DNA from 3 places in the Massilia pseudoviolaceinigra genome. Region 1 is predicted to be linked to each of the others. Evidence: predicted binding sites of a transcription regulator. Region 1 holds the regulator's gene; each other region holds the start of a gene.
What was found. Region 1 encodes FNR, which switches genes on or off when oxygen is low (the NO sensors DNR and NnrR bind a similar motif). Its sites were predicted from a motif close to TTGATNNNNATCAA; they were not measured.
Positions count from the first base shown of each region.

Region 2: RBA40_RS24685 (hemerythrin domain-containing protein) is a predicted target of FNR. The motif match lies at 5,178-5,191, and genes of this name have one in related genera.
Region 3: RBA40_RS11920 (universal stress protein) is a predicted target of FNR. The motif match lies at 1,629-1,642, and genes of this name have one in related genera.

Region 1 covers NZ_JAVCWL010000035.1:5,062-12,607, forward strand. Annotated here, with positions in the region: gene RBA40_RS27015 (cation-translocating P-type ATPase) at 1-1,610, shown strand, start outside; gene fnr (fumarate/nitrate reduction transcriptional regulator Fnr) at 1,738-2,505, shown strand; gene RBA40_RS27025 (DUF4214 domain-containing protein) at 2,697-4,538, shown strand; gene RBA40_RS27030 (hypothetical protein) at 4,561-4,782, opposite strand; gene RBA40_RS27035 (FixH family protein) at 4,809-5,342, opposite strand; gene ccoG (cytochrome c oxidase accessory protein CcoG) at 5,362-6,765, opposite strand; gene ccoP (cytochrome-c oxidase, cbb3-type subunit III) at 6,762-7,546, opposite strand, start outside.
Region 2 covers NZ_JAVCWL010000029.1:48,516-56,061, reverse strand. Annotated here, with positions in the region: partial or broken gene RBA40_RS24720 (ribonucleoside triphosphate reductase) at 1-1,564, shown strand, start outside; gene RBA40_RS24715 (anaerobic ribonucleoside-triphosphate reductase activating protein) at 1,566-2,264, shown strand; partial or broken gene RBA40_RS33605 (putative zinc-binding protein) at 2,281-2,709, opposite strand; gene ubiT (ubiquinone anaerobic biosynthesis accessory factor UbiT) at 2,722-3,183, opposite strand; gene ubiV (ubiquinone anaerobic biosynthesis protein UbiV) at 3,180-4,079, opposite strand; gene ubiU (ubiquinone anaerobic biosynthesis protein UbiU) at 4,093-5,121, opposite strand; gene RBA40_RS24685 (hemerythrin domain-containing protein) at 5,251-5,715, shown strand; gene RBA40_RS24680 (DUF2249 domain-containing protein) at 5,712-5,957, shown strand; gene RBA40_RS24675 (permease) at 5,961-7,280, shown strand; gene RBA40_RS24670 (hypothetical protein) at 7,361-7,546, shown strand, end outside.
Region 3 covers NZ_JAVCWL010000010.1:113,272-120,817, forward strand. Annotated here, with positions in the region: gene RBA40_RS11905 (hypothetical protein) at 1-258, shown strand, start outside; gene RBA40_RS11910 (TraR/DksA family transcriptional regulator) at 451-813, shown strand; gene phbB (acetoacetyl-CoA reductase) at 819-1,565, opposite strand; gene RBA40_RS11920 (universal stress protein) at 1,702-2,550, shown strand; gene RBA40_RS11925 (hypothetical protein) at 2,557-2,976, opposite strand; gene RBA40_RS11930 (hypothetical protein) at 3,210-3,767, opposite strand; gene RBA40_RS11935 (EAL domain-containing protein) at 3,984-6,533, shown strand; gene RBA40_RS11940 (hypothetical protein) at 6,530-6,859, shown strand; gene RBA40_RS11945 (HDOD domain-containing protein) at 6,859-7,546, shown strand, end outside.

The DNA of each region.
Region 1 (7,546 bases):
CGGGCCACGCCACGGCGATCGTCACGGCCACCGGCGCGCACAGCCACATCGGGGCCATCGGCGCTTCCCTGCGCCAGCTCGCGCCCGAAGCGCCGCCGCTGCAGCGCCAGACACGCCGCCTGACCGTACTGTTTGCGGTGCTGGGACTGGCCCTGAGCGTGACGCTGGTGCTGTTGCATGGCTTGCGCGGCGGCCAGTGGCTGCAGGGCGTCCTGGCCGGAATCGTGCTGGCCATGGCGATGGTACCGGAAGAATTTGCCGTCGTGCTGGTGGTGTTCCCGGCCCTGGGCGCGTGGCGCCTGGCGCGCGAGCGCGTGCTGGAACAGGCATTGGTGCGGCTGGCCCGGGGCGAATTGGCCGCGTCAAACCAGCTGCACCCGGACTGGCGCCTGGTGCGCGAAGAGGCGCCGCGCCCGGCCCTGCGCGCCATGCTGCAGGCCTGGCGCGCCCCGGGCTCCGAGACCTGCACGGTGGCGGCCAAGGGCGCGCCCGAAGCCATCGCCGCCATGTGCCGCCTCGACGCCCGTGGCAAGGCGGCCTTGATGGCCACGGCCGACGACATGGCGCGCGACGGCCTGCGCGTGCTGGCCGTGGCGCGCGCCGGCTGGGATGGCGCGCAGTGGCCGCCGCATCCGGCGCGCCTGGGCTTTACCTTGCTCGGACTGGTCGCCCTGGCCGATCCGCTGCGCGCCGGCATTCCGGACGCTGTGCAGGCCCTGCGCGCGGCCGGCATCCGCGTGGTGATGATCACGGGCGACTATCCATCGACCGCGCAAGCCATCGCGCGCCATGCCGGCCTGGCCGAGGGCGCGCTGCTGACCGGTGACGCGCTGGCGGCGAGGAAGGCGCGCGAACTGCGCGCCCTCATAGGCGACGTGACGGTGTGTGCGCGCATCGCGCCGGAGCAAAAGCTGCGCATCGTGCAGGCGCTCAAGGCCGGCGGGGCCATCGTCGGCATGACCGGCGACCGCGTCAACGACGCACCCGCGCTGCGCGCCGGGCGCCAGATTTTCGCCGGCATGCAGCGCGCGGTGGGTTACCTGGTGTCGGTCCACGCCTGCATTGCCGGCATGGCGCTGCTGCCGGTGCTGTTCGGCTGGCCGGTGGTGCTGCTGCCGATGCATATCGTGTTCCTCGAACTGATGATCGATCCGGCCTGCACGCTCGCCTTCGAAAACGATGCGCCCGATCCGGACAGCATGCGCAAGCCGCCGCGCCGGCCCGACGCGCCCCTCATCGGCGCCGCCGGCCTGCTGCGCGCGGGCCTGCACGGCGCCCTGGCGCTGGCTCACGTCATCGCCGCGTGGCTGTGGGCGTCGGCGGCGCTGGCGCCGGATGCGGCGCGCGCTTTTGCCTTCAGCGCGCTGGTCGGCGCCAACCTGGCACTGATGTTCGCACACGGTGCGCAGCGCCGGCCGAACCGGGTGCGGTGGATGATCGCCGCAGGCGCGCTCGCCGCCCTGCTCGTCGTCACCTGCGTGCCCGCGCTGGCGGCCGTGTTTCATTTCACGCCATTAAGTGCCGCGCAACTGGTAACGGCCGCCGCCATCGGGCTATCCCTTGTCCTTTGGCCAGCACTGTTGAGACTTGCACAACGCCTGCGCAGATAATGCAACGCCGCCGTGGACATTCTGCCATCTGTACTGGGGAAAATGCCGCAACTGCACCGCTATTGCCCTGTGCGCCAAGGTTCCACTGGAGTATCATACGGATCAAGCCACAAAACGTCAGTCCCCTATGCCCCAGCCACTTCCATTCGTTCCCGCAGCCATGCTGAACGTCGCCGCGCTCAAGGCCAGCTGCGCGGGATGCAGCATGCACCAGCTTTGCCTGCCGATGGGACTCGATGAAGACGACATTACCCGTCTCGACAGCATTATCGGCAAGCGCCGCCGCCTGTTGCGCGATGAGCGCCTGTACCAGATGGACGAACCGTTCCGCAATCTGTACGCGATCCGCTACGGCCACTTCAAGACCTACCAGGTCAATGCCGGCGGCGAGCAGCAGATCACGGGTTTCCAGATGGCTGGCGAACTGCTGGGCATGGATGCCATCAGCGCCGACCGCCACCATTGCGACGCGGTCGCGCTCGAGGACAGCGAAGTGTGCGAGATCCCGTTCGAGCGCCTGGAAGAACTGTTCGGCGAGGTGCCCACCCTGCTGCGCCATTTCCACCGCATCATGAGCCAGGAAATCACGCGCGAGCAAAATGTCATGCTATTGCTGGGAAATATGCGAGCCGAGCAGCGCTTTGCGGTGTTCCTGGTCAACCTGTCCGCACGCTACGCGGCGCGCGGCTACTCGGCCACCAGTTTCCAGCTGCGCATGTCGCGCGAGGATATCGGCAACTACCTCGGCCTGACCATCGAAAGCATCAGCCGCCTGCTGTCGCGCTTCAAGAAACAGGGCTGGATCGGTGTCGACAAGCGCGAAATGACCCTGCTCGATCCGGCCATGCTCAAGGCGCTCGCCGCCGGCACCGAGCAGTGCAGCCCAATGGCATAAACCAAGGCGCTGCGGGCAACTTCATTTCCACCTGCTTATAACGGTGTACTTACGGCAATTACCAAGGCTTAATCGCCGGCTTTGCCACGTCCCTCGCGTCGGCGCGATGGAGCGGCAGGCGGCGCCGCCATGGTGCGTAGCCGTCGCCACGGATGCATCCATCTCATTATCAATTTCCGCAAGTAGAGCCCATGTCCATTTACGTCCCATTCACTTCTCAGGTGCACCACAGCCACCGTTTGGCGCCGGAGGATCTCATCAAGGCGGATCGGCAGGTACTCGCCGCTTTCAGCGACGTCCCCGGGACCGGCACTTCGGCGGGAACCGCGCCCGCGTGGGACAGGACGCTCCTGACCAGCGGCGGCACCTATGCCCTCGACGTGGTGGCCGGCCAACTGGTCGACTTTGAAATCAGCGCGGCATTGGGGCCGTGGCTGTTCCTGTACGACGCCGACGGCTTTCCGATCAACGAGAAGGAAGGCACCCACACCACTGGCCTCAATACCGCGCGCATGGGCTTTCTGGCCGAGCAAACGGGACGGATCTACATCAAGGCTGCTGGCTATCCGTCGACCTTGCTTGGCCGCGTGGACCTGACCGTGCGCATCGACGACCAGGCCCACGGCACGGCCGGCAACGATGTCCATGTCCAACGTGCCTCGGGCGGCGGCGCCGACGGCTACCTGGGTGGCGATGGCAACGACAGCATCACCTCCAGCTTGCCCAACATCGACAACAAGCTGTGCGGCGGCGCCGGCAACGATGTGATGTCGGTCGGCTTCGTGGCGGGCGAGCGTGCCATCGTCGACGGCGGCAGTGGCATCGATACCCTGGTACTGCCGGTGTCGAGCGGCGGTGTACGCATCAACGCCGTCGCCGCCGGCTTCCACAGCACGGAACAGTGGCATTACAACTGGAATACGCTGTCGTCCCATCCGCAAATCAAATTCAGCGGCATCGAGTTCATCCGGTTTACCGACATTACCGTCAGCCTCGCCGACCTGCCCGGCTATTCGCAGTACATGAGGGATTCCGCCGACGGCAACGATATCCGTGGCGACAATGCCCCGAATTACATCAAGGTCGACCTGGGCGATGACCAGTTGGCGGGCTACGGCGGTACCGATTCGCTGGTGGCGGGACACGGCAATGACTCCCTGTACGGTGGCGGCGGCGACGACATCCTCGCTGGCGAAGCTGGCAACGACACCGCACTGTTCCACGGCAAAGTTTCCGGCTTCCGCATCATCTCGAACCATGGCCATTACATGATCGTCGACACCACGGGCGCCGAGGGCAGCGATATCCTGTTCGACGTGGAGCGCGCCACCTTCGCCAACCACAGCACCGCGTTGGAGTACGCTGGCCTGACCCAGTCGCTGTACTACAGCTATTTCGGCCGCGCGGCCGACGTGGCGGGCCTGGCCAGCTTCCAGCAACGCCTGGTCGAGCTGAAAGCGCCGCAGACGATCGAAGGGTTGAATGCGGCCTACGTCGGCAGTGCGCCATTGCGCACGCTGATCGATTCGTTCGGCTCAAGCGCCGAATCGACAGCGCTGTACGGCGGCGACAACGCGGCCTTCGTCAAAGCCATTTTCCAGAACGTGTTTGACCGCGCGCCGTTGCAGGCCGGGCTCGATTACTGGACCCAGGCCATTGATTCCGGCGCCCTCACGCGCGCCAATGCATCGCTCGCAATCACCGCCGGCGCGATGGCCAACAAAACGCCGGCCGGTTTGCAGGATGCGGCGCTGGTCACCGCGAAGGTCGACGTGGCGACCAACTTTACGTTTGCGCTGGACGCTGCAGACAAGGCTGGCGCGTATGCCGGCACCAGTGCGGTGAACGCCGTGCGCGAGCTGCTCAAGGGCGTTACCGCCGACACCAACGTCATCTCTTACCAGGAGAGCGTGACCGCCGTCGTCGGCGCTCTGCAAGCAGGGCCGGTCAAGAGCATGATGGAGGTGCCGGCCGACGGCGCCTATGCGGCGCTGGTGGGCCTGCACGACGCCGCGGCGCCAGCCTGGTTCTGACCGCACGGCCGATGGCGCGCGCCTAGAACGGCGGATGAGGATCGTCCGGCACGACGACCAGGTAGTAGGTCAGCACGCTGGCCAGCGCGCAAAAGGTCCAGAAGAAGAAAAAGCCGATGGTGTACGCCGCCATCGGCGAGAGCGTGATGTCGCCCACATGCAGCGCCTCGCGCGGATCGAACAGCGCAAAAAAGCAGCCTTCGGCCAGCATCGCCGCCAGGAAGGCGGGCCACAACACTTTCATCGCAAGTCGCATCTGCCCTCCCCCGGTCAGTGAGCAAGGTCCGCAGCGTCGGCCTTGATCGCCAGCGCCTGCTCGCGCGGCCAGTGCCAGGCCGCGGCCAGGCGCCAGTCACGCTTGCCGCCCTCGACCACCACCTGCCAGCGCGCCCGTTCCAGCAGCGGCAGCGCCACCGAAAAACGCCCCGCCGCATCCGGAATCACGTCCAGCTTGCGGTCTTTCTGCGGCAAGGTGGCATGCGCCAGGTGGATGCTGAACGGCGCGCTCAAGGCCAGTGCGCCGCTGCTCAGGGTACCGGCCAGCTTTTCCGTGGCCGGATCATAGCGCGCGTCGAACGCCAGGCGCATGGCGCTGGCCACGCGGTCGCGCCGCAAGTCCTGGTTGATCGCCTTGCCCTTCTTGTAGTAGTCGTCGACCACCATCGCATCCTGGCCGCGGTAGGCGACGAAACCGAGGTTCACGCCGGCCACCACCACGATGGCGGGACCGAGCATCAGGAGCCATGGCCAGCGGTGCTTGTACCACGGGCCGATGGAGGGAGTCAGAGGTGAGGCGGTTTGCATGCGGGTCTCCTTGTTTGCTTTATTTTGGCGCGATGAACACGGCTTTTTCGCGCACGCTGAGCGACGGGTCGTCCACCGCCGTCAGTTCGAACTCGATGTGGTTCGAGCCGCGCGCCGCCGCGCTGCGCTCGACCTGCACCCGCACCGGTACCGCGCGCGTGCTGGCGCCATCGAGCACGGCCTGGTCGGTCGTGGCCAGGCGCACCGAATCGATGCCCGACACCTTGATGCGGAAGGTATGCCCGGTTTCGGCGGTATTCATGATCTGCAGGCGGTACACGTTTTCGATCATGCCGTCGCCCACTTCGCGCCCCATCGAGCCGCGGTCGCGGATCACGTCGAGCTTGAGCGGCGTGCGCAGCGCCAGCGCGGTGCCGAAACCGGCCACGATCAGCGCCAGCAGCGCGGTGTAGATCAGCACCCGGGTACGCACAATGCGCTGGCCGATGCGCCTGGCCGACCACTTGTTGTCCATGGCGTTGTCGGTCGAGTAGCGAATCAGCCCGCGCGGCAGGTCGATCTTGTCCATCACGCCGTTGCAGGCGTCCACGCAGGCGGCGCAGCCGATGCATTCGTACTGCAAGCCCTTGCGGATGTCGATCCCGGTCGGGCACACCTGCACGCACATATTGCAGTCGATGCAGTCGCCCTTCTTCTTGGCTTCTTCCGCCGTGGCCCTGGGATTGAGCGCGCCGCGCGGCTCGCCCCGTTCCTGGTCGTAGGTGACGATCAGGGTGTCCTTGTCGAACATGGCGCTCTGGAAGCGCGCGTACGGGCACATATATTTGCACACCTGCTCGCGCAGCCAGCCGGCATTGCCGTAGGTGGCGAACGCGTAGAAGCCGATCCAGAACCATTCCCACGGTCCCAGCGCAAAGGCGCCGATATTCGACAGCAGCGAGCGCACCGGGGCGAAATAAGCCACGAAACTGAAGCCGGTAAACAGCGCCACCACGCCCCATGCCAGGTGCTTGGCGGTTTTGCGTGCCAGCTTGTCGGCGCTCCAGGGCTGGCGGTCGAGGCGGATGCGGGCGCTGCGCGCGCCTTCGATTTTGCGCTCGATCCACATGAAGATTTCGGTGTAGACCGTCTGCGGACAGGCAAAGCCGCACCACACCCGCCCCGCGATAGCGGTGACGAGAAACAGCAGGTAGGCGGCGATGATCAGCAGCGCCGCCAGGTAGATGAAGTCCTGCGGCCACAACACCATGCCGAAGATGTAGAACTTGCGCGCGCCGAGGTCGAACAGGATGGCCTGGCGGCCATTCCAGTTCAGCCACGGCAAGCCATAGAACACCAGCTGGGTGATCCACACGCACGCCCAGCGCGAGCTGGCATAGCGTCCCTTTGCTTCGCGCGGATAGATTTCCTCGCGCGCGGCGTACATCCGGATCACAACCGGCCTGGTGGTGGCCTGCGTCATTTTTGCGCCACCCCGGGCGCCGCCGCCAGGCTGGCCGGCGCCGCATCGTTGGACAGGCTCCATACATAGGCGGCCAGCACGTGGACCTTGGATTCGCCCAGGAACTCGTGGAACGACGGCATGGTGTTGGTACGGCCCTTGCGGATCGTTTCCATGATCGTCTCGGCGCTGCCGCCGTACAGCCAGACCTTGTCGGACAGGTTGGGCGCGCCCAGTGCCTGGTTGCCGACGCCGCCGGCGCCGTGGCAGGCGATGCAGGCGCCGAACTTCGTCTTGCCGAAGGAGACCTTGATCGGATCGGCGGTCAGCCCGGACAGGCTCTTGACGTAGTGCGCCACGTTTTCGATATCGGCTTCGGAGCCGACCGCCGCGCCCATCGGCGGCATCATGCCGTTACGGCCCTTCATGATGGTGGCCTTGATCACCGACGGCTCGCCGCCGTACAGCCAGTCCTTGTCGGTCAGGTCGGGATAGCCCTTGTTGCCACGCGCATCGGAGCCGTGGCACTGCGCGCAGTAGGTCAGGAACATGCGCTCGCCGATCGCGTGCGCCTGCGGGTCGGCCGCCACCGCCTTGATGTCCTGGCTGGCGTATTTGGCGAACAGGGGACCGTAGTCGGCATCGGCCTTGGCCAGTTCTTCCTGGTAGGCGCCGCTCGACTTCCAGCCCAATTTGCCGGCGTAGCTGCCCAGCCCCGGGTACAGCACCAGGTACACCAGCGCGAACACGATGGTGATGTAGAACAGCCACATCCACCAGCGCGGCAGCGGCGTATTGAGTT
Region 2 (7,546 bases), on a different contig from region 1:
CACCCTGCAAAACGAGTGGGCCGGGGCCCAGGCCTTCAGTTCCTTCGATACCTATATGGCGCCCTACGTGCGCGCCGACGCCCTGAGTTACGAGAGCGTCAAGCAGTACATCCAGGAGCTGATCTACAACCTGAACGTGCCCTCACGCTGGGGTACGCAGACGCCGTTCACCAACCTCACGTTCGACTGGGTGTGTCCGGAAGACCTGCGCGAGCAGGTGCCGTTCATCGCCGGCGTCGAAATGCCGTTCACCTACGGCGATCTGCAAGTGGAAATGGACATGATCAACCGCGCCTACATCGAGATCATGATGACCGGCGACGCCAAGGGCCGCGTGTTCACCTTCCCGATCCCGACCTACAACATCACCGAGGACTTCGCGTGGCACAGCCCGAACGCCGAGCTGCTGTTCGAAATGACGGCGCGCTACGGCCTGCCCTACTTCCAGAACTTCCTCAATTCGGAACTGAAACCGAACATGATCCGCTCGATGTGCTGCCGCCTGCAGCTCGACCTGCGCGAACTGCTCAAGCGCGGCAACGGCCTGTTCGGATCGGCCGAGCAAACCGGTTCGCTCGGCGTGGTGACCATCAACTGCGCCCGCCTCGGCTACCTGCATGCCGACGACGAGGATGGCCTGTTCGAGGCGCTCGACCGCCTGCTCGACCTTGGCCGCGACAGCCTGGAAATCAAGCGCAAGGTGATTGAGCGGCATATGGACAATGGCCTGTTCCCCTACACGAAGCGCTACCTGGGCACCTTGCGCAACCATTTCTCGACCCTGGGCGTGAACGGGGTGAATGAAATGATCCGCAATTTCACGTGGGGCGAGCAGGATATCGCCAGCGAATGGGGCCATGCGTTCGCCTTGCGCCTGCTGGACCATGTGCGCGCGCGCATGCTGGAATTCCAGGACCAGACCGGCCATATGTACAACCTGGAAGCGACGCCCGCCGAAGGCACCACCTACCGTTTCGCGCGCGAAGACCGCAAGCGCCATCCGGACATCCTGCAGGCCGGCACCGATGCCATGCCCTACTACACCAACTCCTCGCAACTGCCGGTCGGCTTTACGGACGACCCGTTCGAGGCGCTGGAACGCCAGGATCCGCTGCAGCGCAAATACACGGGCGGCACCGTGCTGCATCTGTACATGAGCGAGCCGCTGTCCACGGCCGACGCCTGCCGCCAGCTGGTGCGGCGCGCGCTAAGCCGCTTCGGCCTGCCGTACATCACCGTCACGCCCACGTTTTCAATCTGCCCCAAACACGGCTACCTCGGAGGCAGCCATCCGTTTTGTCCCAAATGCGATCTCGATCTGATCGCGCGCAAGCAACGCGAAGTTGCGTAACCACCCAAGGAGTAGTCCATGTCAGACCTGAGCCAAGCCGTTTTCTTCGTTCCCCAAACCATCACCCTGAGCGACGCCGAGCGCCAGCCCTGCGAAGTCTGGACCCGCGTGATGGGTTATCACCGCCCTGTGTCGTCCTTCAATACCGGCAAGAAGGGCGAGTTCCACGAGCGTACCTGGTTTACCGAGCGCGCCGTTGCGGCGCGCGGCTAGCATGGGTGCCGGCGAGCTGCGGGTGGGCGGCATCACCGCCTTCACCGCGACCGACTTTCCCGGCAAGCTGGCGGCCGCGGTGTTCATCCAGGGATGCCCGTGGCGCTGCGGCTACTGCCACAATCCGCATCTGCAGCTGCGCCAGCACGGGCCGCTGACGTGGGCCTCGGTCATGGCGCTGCTGGTGCGCCGTGCCGGTTTGCTCGACGGCGTGGTGTTCAGCGGCGGCGAGCCGACCATGGATCCGGCCCTGCCGGACGCCATGGCGGCCGTGCGCGAGTTGGGGCTTGCGGTCGGCCTGCACACGGCGTGCATCTACCCGCGCCAGTTGAAGGCGGTGTTGCCGCTGGTGGACTGGGTGGGGTTCGATATCAAGGCGCCGTTCGACGCCTACCAGCGCGTGACGGGCGTCTTCGGCAGCGGCGAGCCGGCCCGCGCCTGCCTGGAGATGATCGTCGACAGCGGCGTGCCGCACGAATGCCGGACCACGCTGCATCCGGCCCTGCTGTCGGAGGCCGAGGTGGAAGGCCTGGCGGGCACGCTGGCCGATGCTGGCGTGCGCAATTACGCTATCCAGACCTTCCGGGCGCAAGGCTGCGCCGATGCGGGCCTGAATGCGACCGCCGGCGTAGTGATGGGCGAAGCGGCACTGGCGCGCATCGCGGCGCGCTTCGAGAGCTTCGTGCTGCGGCCTGCCTAGTCTGGCCTATTCCGGCCTATTTCTGCGCCGTCGTTTCCACGCCATGGCTGCAACTGGCCGAAACGACGCGCTCTTTTCTCAATTGCCCGACATCGCTGCGCAGCTGCGCCGTCAACTCCGCGGCGTGCTCGCGGTCGAAATCGGCATGCATCCGCTTGCGCACCCCAAGTTCATTGAGCATCACATGCTAGTCCGGCACCACGCCTTGCTGCGCCAGGCACTGGCGCGCGCAGGCCAGCGGACAGCCGTCGATGGCCAGTACCGGGCGGCCGGAACGGGCCAGCTTGACCAGCGGCGCAACGCCCCCGCCCACGCCGGCGATGCACGACATTTCGGCCGCGCCGCTGCGGTCGAGCGCCAGCGCCAGATGGTTGGCCATCTGCGCCGCGCTCGAACAACCCGAACATGAATACACCAGCGGCAGCGCCGCCCTGTCCGCATCCATCATCACTCTCCTTCAGTTGGAGGCAGCCCAGCGCCAGCGCGCCGGCAGCAGGCGCTCCGGGTCGAACAGCGCCACGTCGATCGCGTCGATCGTGTTCTTTACCAGCAGCCCCAGTTCGGTATCGCCTTCCATGGTCAGGCGACGCGAAAAAAACAGGGTGTCCGGATCTTCGCGCCGCTGCGCCAGCAGCAAAAAGTCGCGCGCGCTGGCGCCGATCGACAGGTCGGCCTTGCCGGCCCCCGACAGGGCGACAAAGCGCGATCCGCGCCAGCTCACATCGAAGCGCACCCCGGCGTCGGTGACGCCGATGCTGATCGAGCGCCCTTCCAGTGCGGCGCGCACGTCGCCCGGCAGTTGCGGCCCGAGCACGCGGCTCAAGCCGGCGGCGAACAACAGCGAGCCGGGAAAACGCGGCAGGTGGCCAAGCGCCCGGGCCAGCGGCTTCGGCAGGATCGGATAGACGGGCGCTTTCATGCCGCCTCCCGCCTGTCGAACGCCATGCCCGGCTTGCCATGCCAGTAACCGTCGCAGGGCGCCGCCGGCATCAGCGGCGCCAGGCCGGCCTGCGCCTGCGCGCCGCCGATCTGGCCCAGGCGCGCCCGGTCGAACAAGCCGACGATGGCTTCGGTATGCTGCGCCTGGGGACTGATGCGCATCACGTCCGCGCCCATCGCTTCCATGTCGGGCATTTCGCCGAGCAGGTTGTACACCAGGTGCGACTGGATCTGGGTGCCGTTCAGGATCAGGAAGGTGTCGGCGTCGCGCGTGCGCAGCTCCAGGCCGTCCGGATGCGCCATGCAGCTGAACTGGCAGTCATCCTTGCCCAGGTTGCGGTGGCGCGCCGTGAAGCAGCGCGCGGAAAACGCCAGCGGCATGCGCCCGTAGGCGAACACCTCGGTTTCCAGTCCCGCCGGGCGGCTTTGCAGCATCGTCGCCAGCGCAGCGCGGCCCATTTCGAGCGGCATGACCCAGCGCCGCGCGCCCAGCTGCGCCATCAGGGCCACGCTGTCTTCGTTGTACAGGTTCAGGTGCGGCCCGGCCACAAACGGCAACGCGCCATCGAGGCAGTGCACGGCGCCGATGTCGTTCGCTTCGACCGCGAAGCGGCCGTTCGATGTCAGCTTGCGCAGGTTGGTCAGGTCGCTGCCCGATTCGAGCAGCGCCTGGGTCGACAGCACCACCTCCTTGCCGGCGTCGGCCAGCATGGCGGCAAGCGACAGCCAGTCGGGCAGGCGCAGCTCGTGGCGCCGCGAGCAAACCGTTTCGCCCAGGTAGACAATATCGACCGCGCTTGCCGCCACCGATTCGTAGAACGCCATCATCGTATCGCGCGGCCAGTAGTACAACACCGGACCGAGGGCCAGTTTCATCATAGTGCCTCCCTTACTTCCATGAGCGGTGGTAGGCGCCCAGCGTATGCTGCTGCCCCTCTGCCACCTTGTTCAGATCGGCCATCCAGGCCTGCTTGGCCGAAAAGCGCTTCGGACTGGCGCGGTACTGGTCGATTGCCTCGCGCCATACGCGCGTTACCTGCGCCACGTACGCGGGACTGCGCTGGCGCCCTTCGATCTTGATCGCGCTCACGCCCAGTTCAATGAGCTGCGGCAGCAGCTCCAGGGTATTGAGGCTGGCCGGTTCCTCGATGGCGTAAAACTGTTCGCCGGCGACGTCGAAACGGCCCTTGCAGAGAGTCGGATAATTGGCCTGCTCGGCGTCGGCGTAGCGGTCGATCAGCACGCCGTTGAGACGCGACTCCAGCCCGGCCGGCGTCTGCTGCCAGCGCACCGCCTTGGCCGGCGAACACACGCCGTGCGTGTTGGGCGACTCGCCCGTGGCGTACGACGAGAGCGCGCAGCGCCCCTCGACCATCACGCACAGGCTGCCGAAGCCGAACACCTCAATCTCGACCGGCGTGTTGCGCACCACCTGCTCCACCTGCGCCACCGACAGCACTCGCGGCAGCACCGCGCGCGCGATGCCGAAATGGCGGTGGAAAAAGTTGATGGCCTCGTAGTTGGTGGCCGAACCCTGCACCGACAGGTGCAGCCGCAGCGCCGGATAGCGCTCGGCGGCGTAGCGCATCAGTCCCGGATCGGCCAGGATCACGGCGTCGATGCCGGCGCCGGCGGCGCGGTCGATGGCGCGCCGCCACAGCGCGCCGGCGGCCGGTTGCGGATAGGTGTTCAGCGCCAGCAGTACCTTGCAGCCGCGCGCGTGGCTGTAGGCGATGCCCTGTTCGATCGCGGCCTCGTCGAAGTTCAGGCCGGCGAAGTTGCGCGCATTGGTCGCGTCGCGAAAGCCGAGGTAGACGCAGTCGGCGCCGTTGTCCACGGCCGCCTTGAGTGCCGGCAGGCTGCCGGCCGGGCACACCAGTTCAAACGGCGTGGCGCCGTCGGAAGTATTTGACATCATGTTCATTCGTCGTAAGGTGGGGCCTGCACTGTAGCCCGACGGCATGCCGGAAATCTTTGACCTGCATCAAGGATTTTCGGCATGCGAAGCGGCGACAATGACCCCATGGACAAACAGCAGGAGAACACGATGGAGACTATCGGCAGCTATCTCGAAGCCGACCATGTTCGTTGCGATGCGCTGTTCGCAAGCGCGCGCCACGCCGTGCGCAAGGGCTCGTGGCGCGAGGCGGGACACGCCTTCGCCACGTTCTGCCACGCGCTCGAACGCCATTTGCTGATGGAGGAACGGATCGTGTTCCCCGCTTTCGAGAACGCCATTGGCGCGGCCAGCGCGCCCACCGCATCGATGCGCAGCGAGCATCTGCGCATCCGCGGCGTGGTGCAGCGCCTGTCCAATGCGCTGCGCGGGCGCGACACCGAAGCCTTCCTCGATCATGCCGACACCCTGGGCATTGTGCTGTACCAGCACAGCGAAAAGGAAGAAGGCGTGCTCTATCCGATGATCGAACGCGTACTGGCGCCAAGCTGCCACAAGCTGGTGGCGGCCATGCAGGCCTTCGGTGCGATGGACGACATGGCCAGCGCCGCATGAACGCCGGCACGCCCCACATCCACCACATCGACGTGCGCGGCCTGGAGCCACCCGAGCCGCTCGAGCGCGTGCTCGACGCGCTCGAGACGCTGCCGGCCAGCGACCACCTGTGCATGCTGATCGAACGCGAACCTCGCCCGCTGTACCGCATCCTCGCGCACAACGGCTATGGCCACAGCACCACCGTCTTGCCCGACTATCAATATGAAGTGCGGATCTGGCGCCGCGCGCCGGACGCCTGACGCATGCAGCGCACCATCTCGCTCGAACAGTCGCCGCCGCTCGGCGCGGTGCTGCGCTACTTCCTCGCCACGCCGGTCTTCGCGCTGCTGGCCGGCGCGCTGCTGCTGTGGCAAGGCGCCCCGGCGCTGGCCTCGCGCTGGTCGCCCTCCACCCTGGCGCTGACCCACCTGCTGACGCTTGGTACGCTGGGCATGGCCATGGCCGGCGCGCTGATCCAGATCCTGCCCGTGGTGGCCGGCGTCACGCTGCCGCGTGCGCGCATCCTCGGTCCCGGCGTGCACGCGCTGCTCGCAGGTGGCACGGCGGCGTTGGCGGGCGCTTTCCTGTTCACCCGCCCATGGCTGTTCCAACTGGCGCTGCTCCTGCTGCTGCCCGGCTTTACGTGGCTGATCGGCGCACTCACGGTGGCCTTGTGGCAGATGCCGCCGCCCGGCGCCCTGCCGATGACGGCCACGGTCAGGCTGGCCCTCGGCAGTCTGCTTGTCACCGTGTGCCTCGGCGCGCTGCTGGCGGGCGCCTTTGCCTGGCCGGCATCGGCCGCGCTGCTGCCGCTGATGCTGGCCACCGACGTGCACGCGCTGTGGGGCGTGTTCGGCTGGGCGGGATTGCTGCTCGTTGGCGTGTCGTTCCAGGTCGTGCCCATGTTCCAGGTGACGCCCCTGTACGACAAGCCGCTGCCGCAGGTGCTGGGTGTGACGATTTTTCTGCTGCTGGTCGTGTGGACCGTGAGCGCCGCGGCGCTGCGCGCGCGCCTGGCCTGGATCGACACCCTTGCCAGCGCGCTGCTGCTGACCGCCTACGCGCTGTTCGCGCTGGCCACGCTGCGCCTGCTGGCGCGCCGCAAACGGCCGCAGGCCGACGCCATGACCCTGTTCTGGCGCCTCGCAATGGCCAGCATGCTGGCCTGCGCGGCACTGTGGGCGGCAGCGGCGCAGGTCGCCGGCGATGGCCGCACCATGGCGATGGGCGTCCTGATGCTGGCCGGCTTCCTCTACTCGACCATCAACGGCATGCTGTACAAGATCGTGCCATTCCTGCTCTGGCGCGACTTGCAGGAGCGCGCCGCCGACGGTCAGCGCGTGCCGGCGATCAAAACGCTAATCCCCGACCAGGACGCGCAGCGCCAGTTCTGGCTGCACGCGGCGGCCCTGGCCTTGCTGGTGACGGCCTGCTGGTGGCCGGCGCTGCTGGCGCGGCCGGCGGCCGCGGCGATGTGCCTGTCGGCCGGCTGGCTGTTGCTGAACCTGGCGACTGCGCTCAGGCGCGCTTGCAACGCAGTCGCCTCCGGCCCGGCGCGCACGGCCCCATGGCCGACGTCCTGATCGGGATGGCGTTACCGCCTTGACGAACACCTCATAAACACATACCTAAGCTTCCCTTAGCCAAGAGCTGTGCGGCAATCGTGTCGCACCGGAGCTTCGTCGGCAATGGCAGCTATATTCCCGATGGAACGATCCTGCCGGAACGGGTACTGGTCGGCGTGCACACCCATGCCCCGAAGAACGAGCGCATGGAAAGCGGCGACACCTGGCTCGGCTCGCCGCCGATCCACCTGCCGGCGCGCGAAAAGGTGGCGGCTACCCGGAAT
Region 3 (7,546 bases), on a different contig from region 1:
CGCCAGCACGTGCATGCGCTGTACCTGGACGCCGCCCGCGCCGTGCTCAAGGGCCTGGGCCAGCCGCAGCAGCATGTGCTGGCGCTGACCGCCGACGCGACCGAAAAAATCCGCAAGATCACCGCGATCGCCAATGTCACCGGACTGGTCGCGTCCGTGGTGGCACTGGCCGGCGCGGCGGCCAGCGGCGTGCCCGGCACGGTCTCGCTCGCGCTCAAGAATGTGCAAGACCATATCAAGGCGGTCAAGGGGCAGTAGCCCAACCCGTGTAACGGACCCGTGTAACGGACCCGTGTAACAGACCCGTGTAACGGACGCGCGAAGGCGGCACGCTGCGTGCGCGTGCGCGGGTATTCAGCGCCGCGCGAACGCGCTACACTCGATATCAGCACGCGCGCGTCCAGGTGCAGTGACGCGGCCGTGCCAACATTCACTTTCCCGAGCGTCATCATGAATGGACTGGAACCAGGGCAGCTTGCGCTCCTCAAAGCCGTCCTCGAACAGCGGCTGGCCGACCTGGCGCGCCACGATGGGGCCGAGGTGCTGTCCGGCCCGCGCGACCTGGCGGTGCAGGAGGTCGAAACCTCGCCCGCCGACAAGGCTACCGTGCGCCTGCTCAACGACCTGGCGCTGGAAGCGGCCGGCCACCACGTGGCGCAACTGCGCACGCTGCGCCAGGCGCTGGCGCGCATCGAGGATGGCAGCTACGGCGAGTGCGAGGAATGCGGCAGTCCGATCGGCTTTTCGCGCCTGCAGGCGCGCCCGGAAGCGCGGCTCTGCATTGCCTGCCAGACCCGCGCCGAGAAGCGCTGACGCGCTCAGACCATGTGCTGCCCGCCGTTGATGGCGATATTGGCGCCCGTCACGAAGGCCGCCTCTTCCGATGACAGATAGGCGACCAGGCCCGCCACTTCCTCCGGTTCGCCCAGCCGTCCCACGGGAATTTGCGGCAGGATGCGGCTCGTCATCACCTCGTCCGGCACCCCGGTGACCATCTTGGTGCGCAGGTAGCCGGGCGAGACGGTGTTGACGGTGACGCTATGGCGCGCCATTTCCAGCGCCAGCGCCTTGGTGAAACCGTGCATCGCGGCCTTGGCCGCGGAATAGTTGGTCTGACCGAAGGCGCCCTTTTGCCCGTTAACCGAGGAAATATTGATGATGCGGCCCCAGCCCTGGGCAATCATCGGCTCGATCACCTGCTTGGACAGGTTGAAGACGCTGTCGAGATTGGTGCGCATGACCTCGAGCCAGTCGTCATGATGCATCTTGGCCAGAGTGCGGTCGCGTGTGATGCCGGCATTATTGACCAGCACATCCAGGCGCCCCTGTTCGGACAAGAGTTTTTGCACCATCCATTCACTGTCGGCAAAGTCGCCCACGTCGGCCTTGTAAGCGGTGAAGCGATAGCCTTCATCGCGCTGCGCCGCCAGCCAGCCCTCAGGCGAACTGTTGTTTGGCGAATAGGTCGCCGCCACGCTGAAGCCGGCCCGATGCAGGCGCTGGCAAATTGCTGTTCCCAAACCTCCCATGCCCCCGGTTACGAGAGCCACTCTTTTGATTTCCATCATGCTTTCCTGTCATCGTGGTGAAGTCCGAGCCCAAGTCTAGGGCGCTTACCGTGCGCAACATTGAGCAATATCAAAGCTTTGGGAAAGATGGTTTAAGATGATGGATATCAAGTCCATCGAGACAGGAGCATTCATGGGGTATCAGACCATCCTCGTCCACGTTGACGACAGTCCGTCCGCGTACGCGCGCATCGGCGTGGCGATCGCGCTGGCAAACAGTGGCGGCGGCCACCTCATCGGCATGGCCCCGACCGGGGTCGCGCGCACCCTTCTTCCCAGCCTGCCGCCCGGCCAGAGCGACCCCACCCTGTCGCTGCACCTGGGTTTCCTACGCGAGCAGGCGCAGCAAGCGCTGGCCGCCTTCACCCAGCGTTGCGAGGCGGCCGCGGTGGCGTCGCACGAGGCGCGCGTGATCGACGATGACGCCGGCGGCGGCCTGTGCCTGCATGGCCGGGTGGCCGACGTGATCGTACTGAGCCAGTCCGATCCGGACCAAGGCGGGCCCGGCCTGCTGGCCGACCTGCCCGCCTATGTGGTACTGCACTCCGGCAAGCCGGTGCTGATGGTGCCGTTTACGGGCGAGCGCGTCAGCGTCGGGCAGCGCGTGCTGGTGTCGTGGGATGCCAGCCGCGAGGCGGCGTGCGCGCTGCAACTGGCGCTGCCGCTGCTGCGCCAGGCGGTCGCGGTCGACCTGGCGGTGTTCGATACCGGCCCCGCCAGCCACACGGCGGCCGACGCGCGCGCGGCCGATCCGCGTCCGTGGCTGGCCCGGCATGGCGTGCATGCCAATTTCGCGGTGCACGCGCTGGCGCACAAGCGCCAGCAAGTGGGCGAAGCGCTGCTGGCGCTGGCCGCCCGGAAAAATGCCGACCTGCTGGTGATGGGCGCCTACGGCCACTCGCGCGTGCGCGAAACCATCCTGGGCGGGGTCACGCGCACCTTGTTCGAGTCGATGAGCGTGCCGGTGCTGATGGCGCACTAAGCCGCGTCAGTGCCAGTCGAGTTCGCGGATGCGCGAGACCTGGCGCCGCACCATGAGCGACCATAGCTGCTGCGCCAGGGTCAGGTCGGCGCTCATGCGGCGCGGTGGCGCCAGCGCCAGTTCGCAGTCGCGGTCGGACCATTCCTCGAAGCGGATGGCGCCCCCGCGGCTTACCTCGATCACATACATCAAACCGTCGTCGTAACCGAAGCGCAGGGCCGCGCTGGCCGGTTCGGGGGCAGACTCGGGCGGACCGTTGCCCTTGGCCCCGGCCTTGGCCTCGGCCTCGGCCTTGGCCTTGGACCTGCCCCGGGTCTTGCGCGGCGCTGCGTACAGCTCGGCCAGAACGGCCGTCAGCTGCGTCTCGGTGGGCGCGGCGATGTCGCGTCCGTCCATGCTCGTCAGGGTGAGCCAGGCTTGGTTCATGGTCGCGTCCTCCCGTCGGCACGCAGCCACCGGCGCGGATGCGCTGGCTGGACTGGTACATGGATGCACTATGTAAAGAGCATAATACCGAAAAACCCCGCGTTGGGAAGCGCTATCTGAACGCTGTTGCAGGCAGCATGAAAGGTAAACAAAATGCAAACGCGCCGCCGGGCACGAAGGCCGGGCGGCGCGCTTCCCGTCGGCGATGAACCGACAGCGGCGTCAGGCGCTGCTTACTGCACCAGCACCGGCAAGCTGAGCGGATCGAAATCGGTCCAGTCGCCACCTTCGATGGTGCCCTTGGCGCGCTCGATATGGTGCGAACCGAGCTTGCGAAGCACGTCGATGGCGCGCGCTTCCTGGTCCGGCTGGTCGGCCGCCACGGCGATCAGCATGCCGGACTGGCGCGGTTCGTAACGGTTTTCATTGCTACCCTCTTCCTTCTCGCCGGCATCCTTCATTTTAGACAGGCTGAACAGCGAGCCGACGTGCGCGCCGACCAGGCCGCCCACGATCGGACCGGCCGGACCGGTGACAAAGGCGGTGGCCGCGCCCACGGCCACGCCGACGGCGCCACCGGTGGCCGCGCCTTGCAGCACGCCTTCCGGGGTTTCCTTGGCGCCCGGAGACTGGAGATGATCGCCGCCGATCGGGGTCTGGTCATGCTGACCCGGCTGGTTCAGGAAAAAGGCGGAAATGCGATCTTCGGAAAATCCGGCGCGCACCAGCTCGCGGCGCGCGTGATCGATCTCGTCCTGAAGTTGAAAATGACCTGCAACGATGGTAGACATGCTGTACTCCTCCTGCATTAATGATGGTGCCAGCATGCCCCAGTGCGTCCCTTTCCTCTGTACGCAAACGCACCTAAGGCCGGGGCGCAACAAAAAGAAATCTTTCCCTCCCGTTCGGTAAATATTTCTCCGTATAATATAAATCGACGGTACGGCGGCTTGGTTCGCCTGCCTGGCAAGACCCAGCACGCTCGCAATCTTTATTGAAAGACGCTGATGGAATTGGACACTGCGCATCCCTTACGATCGAGTCCCGCCGCCGCCGCGGTCCTGTCCGCGTGTACGAACGGCGTGCTGCTGGTCGATGCCAGCGTCGCCGGCTTTCCCATCCTCGATGTCAACCCCGCCTTTTGCCAACTCAGCGGCCGCACGCCGGAGCAACTGATCGGCACCAGCGCCATCGTGCTTGGCAGCGCCGAAGATAGCGAGCCTGGCGGACCCTTCGGCGCGGCGCTGGCGCAAGTGGCCGCCGGCGGCGCCAGCGCATCGCTGCTGCTGCGCGTGGGCGGCGCCAGCGGCAGTGCTCCCTGGTGCCGGTGGACCATCAGCGCGGTGCCGGGCGAAGGTGAAGGCGCCACCCCGCGCCAGCTGGTCTGCATTGCCGAGAACGTCAGCGAGCTGCACGAACAGCAAGCCCTGCTGGCCCATCTGTCCACCCACGACGCCCTCACCGGCCTGGCCAACCGCAGCCTGTTCAACGAGCGCCTGCATGCGGCCATGGCGCGCGCCCGGCAGCACGCGGACGGGGTGGCCGTGCTGTGCCTGGCGCTGGACGGCTTTAACCTGATCAACGAAAGCCTCGGCTACGTGGCCGGCGACCAGTTGCTGATCAGCGTGGCCATGCGCATCCAGGGCTGCATGCGCCCGCAGGACACCTTGTCCCGCCACGGCGGCAACGAGTTCGTCCTGGTGCTCGATGAGATCGAGAGTACCGCGCAGGTGCAGGCCGTGTGCGAGCACATCGTGCGCGTGATCGGCGCACCCTTCCCCGTGATCGGCCAGAGCCTGCACGCCGGCTGCAGCATCGGCATTGCGCGCTACCCGCAGGACGCGGACGATGGCGTGACCCTGCTGCGCTACGCCGACATGGCGCTCACCCATGCGCTCGGCCTGGGCGGCAACCAGCTGCAGTTTTTCACGCCCGAGATGAACCAGCGCACCGCCGAGCGGGCCCAGATGGAAGCGGCCCTGCGCGTTGCCCTCATCGAAGGCCAGCTGCAGCTGCAGTACCAGCCGGTGGCCGACCTGCAGCTGGGCGCCATCTGCGCGCTGGAGGCACTGGTGCGCTGGCAACACCCGGTGATGGGCCTCATTCCGGCCGGGCGCTTCATCCCGCTGGCCGAAGCGGCCGGCCTGACCACCGCGCTCGGCTACTGGAGCCTGCGCCGCGCCATGGAAGACATGCTGGCCTGGCGCACGGCCGGCCTGGCGCCGGTGCGGGTGGCGATCAACATCTCGCCCAAGCAGTTCCGCGACGCCGCCCTGCCCCAGGCGGTGGCCGACGCGCTGGCGCAGTCGGGCATCGCGCCATCCCAGCTGTCGCTGGAAATCACCGAGGCGGCCCTGATGCAGGACCTGCACGCCAGCGACGCCACCCTGGCCCAGTTAAAGGCGCTCGGCATCGGCCTGACCCTGGACGACTTCGGCACCGGCTACTCCTCGCTCAACCACCTCAAGCGCTTCCCGCTCGACCTGGTCAAGATCGACTGCGGCCTGACCGGCAATATCGTCACCGGCGCCGACGATGCCGCCCTGGTCAAGACCATCATTTCGATGGCGCACCACCTGGGCATCGAAGTGGCGGCCGAGGGGGTGGAAACGGAAGCCCAGTGCGACTTCTTGCGGCGCAATATGTGCGACCAGATCCAGGGCTATTTTCTGGCCAAGCCGTGCGACCGCGAGGAAGTGGCCGGCATGCTGGCTGCGCGCCATGCGGTCCCGCCGCATCTGCTGCGCATCCAGAAGCAGCCGCGCACCCTGCTGCTGGTGGACGACGAGCAAAACATCGTCTCGGCCCTGAAGCGCCTGCTGCGGCGCGACGGTTACCAGATCCTGTCGGCCAACAGCGGCCAGGAAGGGCTCGACGTGCTGGCCGCCAACGCGGTCGACGTGATCGTGTCGGACCAGCGCATGCCGGGCATGATCGGCGCCGACTTCCTGCGCGCGGCCAAGGGACTGTATCCGGACACGATCCGCATCATGTTGTCGGGCTACACCGAACTGCAATCGGTGACCGATGCCGTCAACGAGGGCGCGATCTTCAAGTTCCTCACCAAGCCCTGGGACGACGAGCAGCTGCGCGGCCACATCGCCGAAGCGTTCCGGCTCAAGGAAATCGCCGACGACAACGAACGCCTGAACCTGGAGCTGCGCACCGCCAACCACGAGCTGGCGGCGGCCAACCGGCGCATGGAAGACGTGCTGCGCCAGAAGCAGCAGCAGATCACGCGCGACGAGATCAGCTTGAACGTGGCGCGCGAACTGCTGCAGTTCGTGCCGCTGGCGGTGATCGGGCTCGACGACGATGGCATGGTGGCCTTCGTGAACGATGCAGCCGAGCGCATGTTCCGCCAGAATGGTGCCATACTCGGCAATGAGGCTGAAATCGTCCTGCCCGAACTGTTTCCGGACGGCCTGGCCCCCAGCGGCAGCCACCAGGTCGATATCAACGGATGCTGCTACCAGGTGGTGGCGCACCCCATGGGCGCGAATTCCCAATCGCGCGGCAGCCTGATCACCATTAGCGTGTGCGAGGAAACCGAATGACGCCTGCCGAAGAAACCATCGACATCGATGACGCCAGCGAAGGCATGGTGCTGGCCCAGGATTTGCGCGACGCCGGCGGCGGCGTGCTGCTGCCGGCAGGCGCCACCCTCAGTGCCTCGTCGCTGGCCTCGCTGCGCCGGCGCGGCATCGAGCAGGTGCAGGTGGTGGGCGCCGCGCCGCCGGTCGACGAGGCGGCCGTGCGCGCCGAACGCGAACGCCAGTGCGCGCGCCTGGAACACCTGTTCCGGCGTTGCCTCCCCGCTGCGCCCGCCAGCGCCAACTCGGTGCTCTACGAGCGCCTGCTGGCCTACCGCGGGAGCTGCTGATGGCTACCTCGCTCGACGACGTCGTCAAACGCATCCGCGACCTGCCCTCGCTGTCGACGGTGGTGGTGGAACTGCTCTCGACCATGGACCAGGAAGATATCGACGTGCACGTCCTGGGCGCCAAGATCGCGCTCGACCAGTCGCTCACGGCCAAGACGCTGCGCCTGGCCAACTCCTCGTTCTACGGCATGTCATCGAAGGTGACCACCATCCACCAGGCCATTTCGGTGCTGGGCTTTCACAGCATCCGCACCCTGGTGACGGCGTGCGCGGTGACCGGCAGCTTTCCCGCCAGCGCCAGCGGCGGCGTCAATTTCCAGGCTTTCTGGCGCCATTCGGTGGCCACGGCGGTGTGCGCCAAGCTGCTGGCGGTGCACCTGAAACTCAATCCCGACACCGCATTCACGGCCGGCCTGCTGCACGATATCGGCACCCTGGTGCTGGCCACGCGCTTCCCCGCCGAGTACGCGGCCATGCTGGCTTACCGCAAGGAGCACGATTGCTACATCCTCGAGGCCGAGCGCAGCGTGATCGGGATCGACCACGCGATGGCCGGCGCGGCCCTGGCCGCCTACTGGAAGTTCCCGGCCGCCATGCAGGAAGCGGTGGCCAACCACCACCAGCTCGACAGCGCCGGTACCCCGACCCTGCCGCTGCTGATCAACGCCGCCAACGTCTTCGCGCACG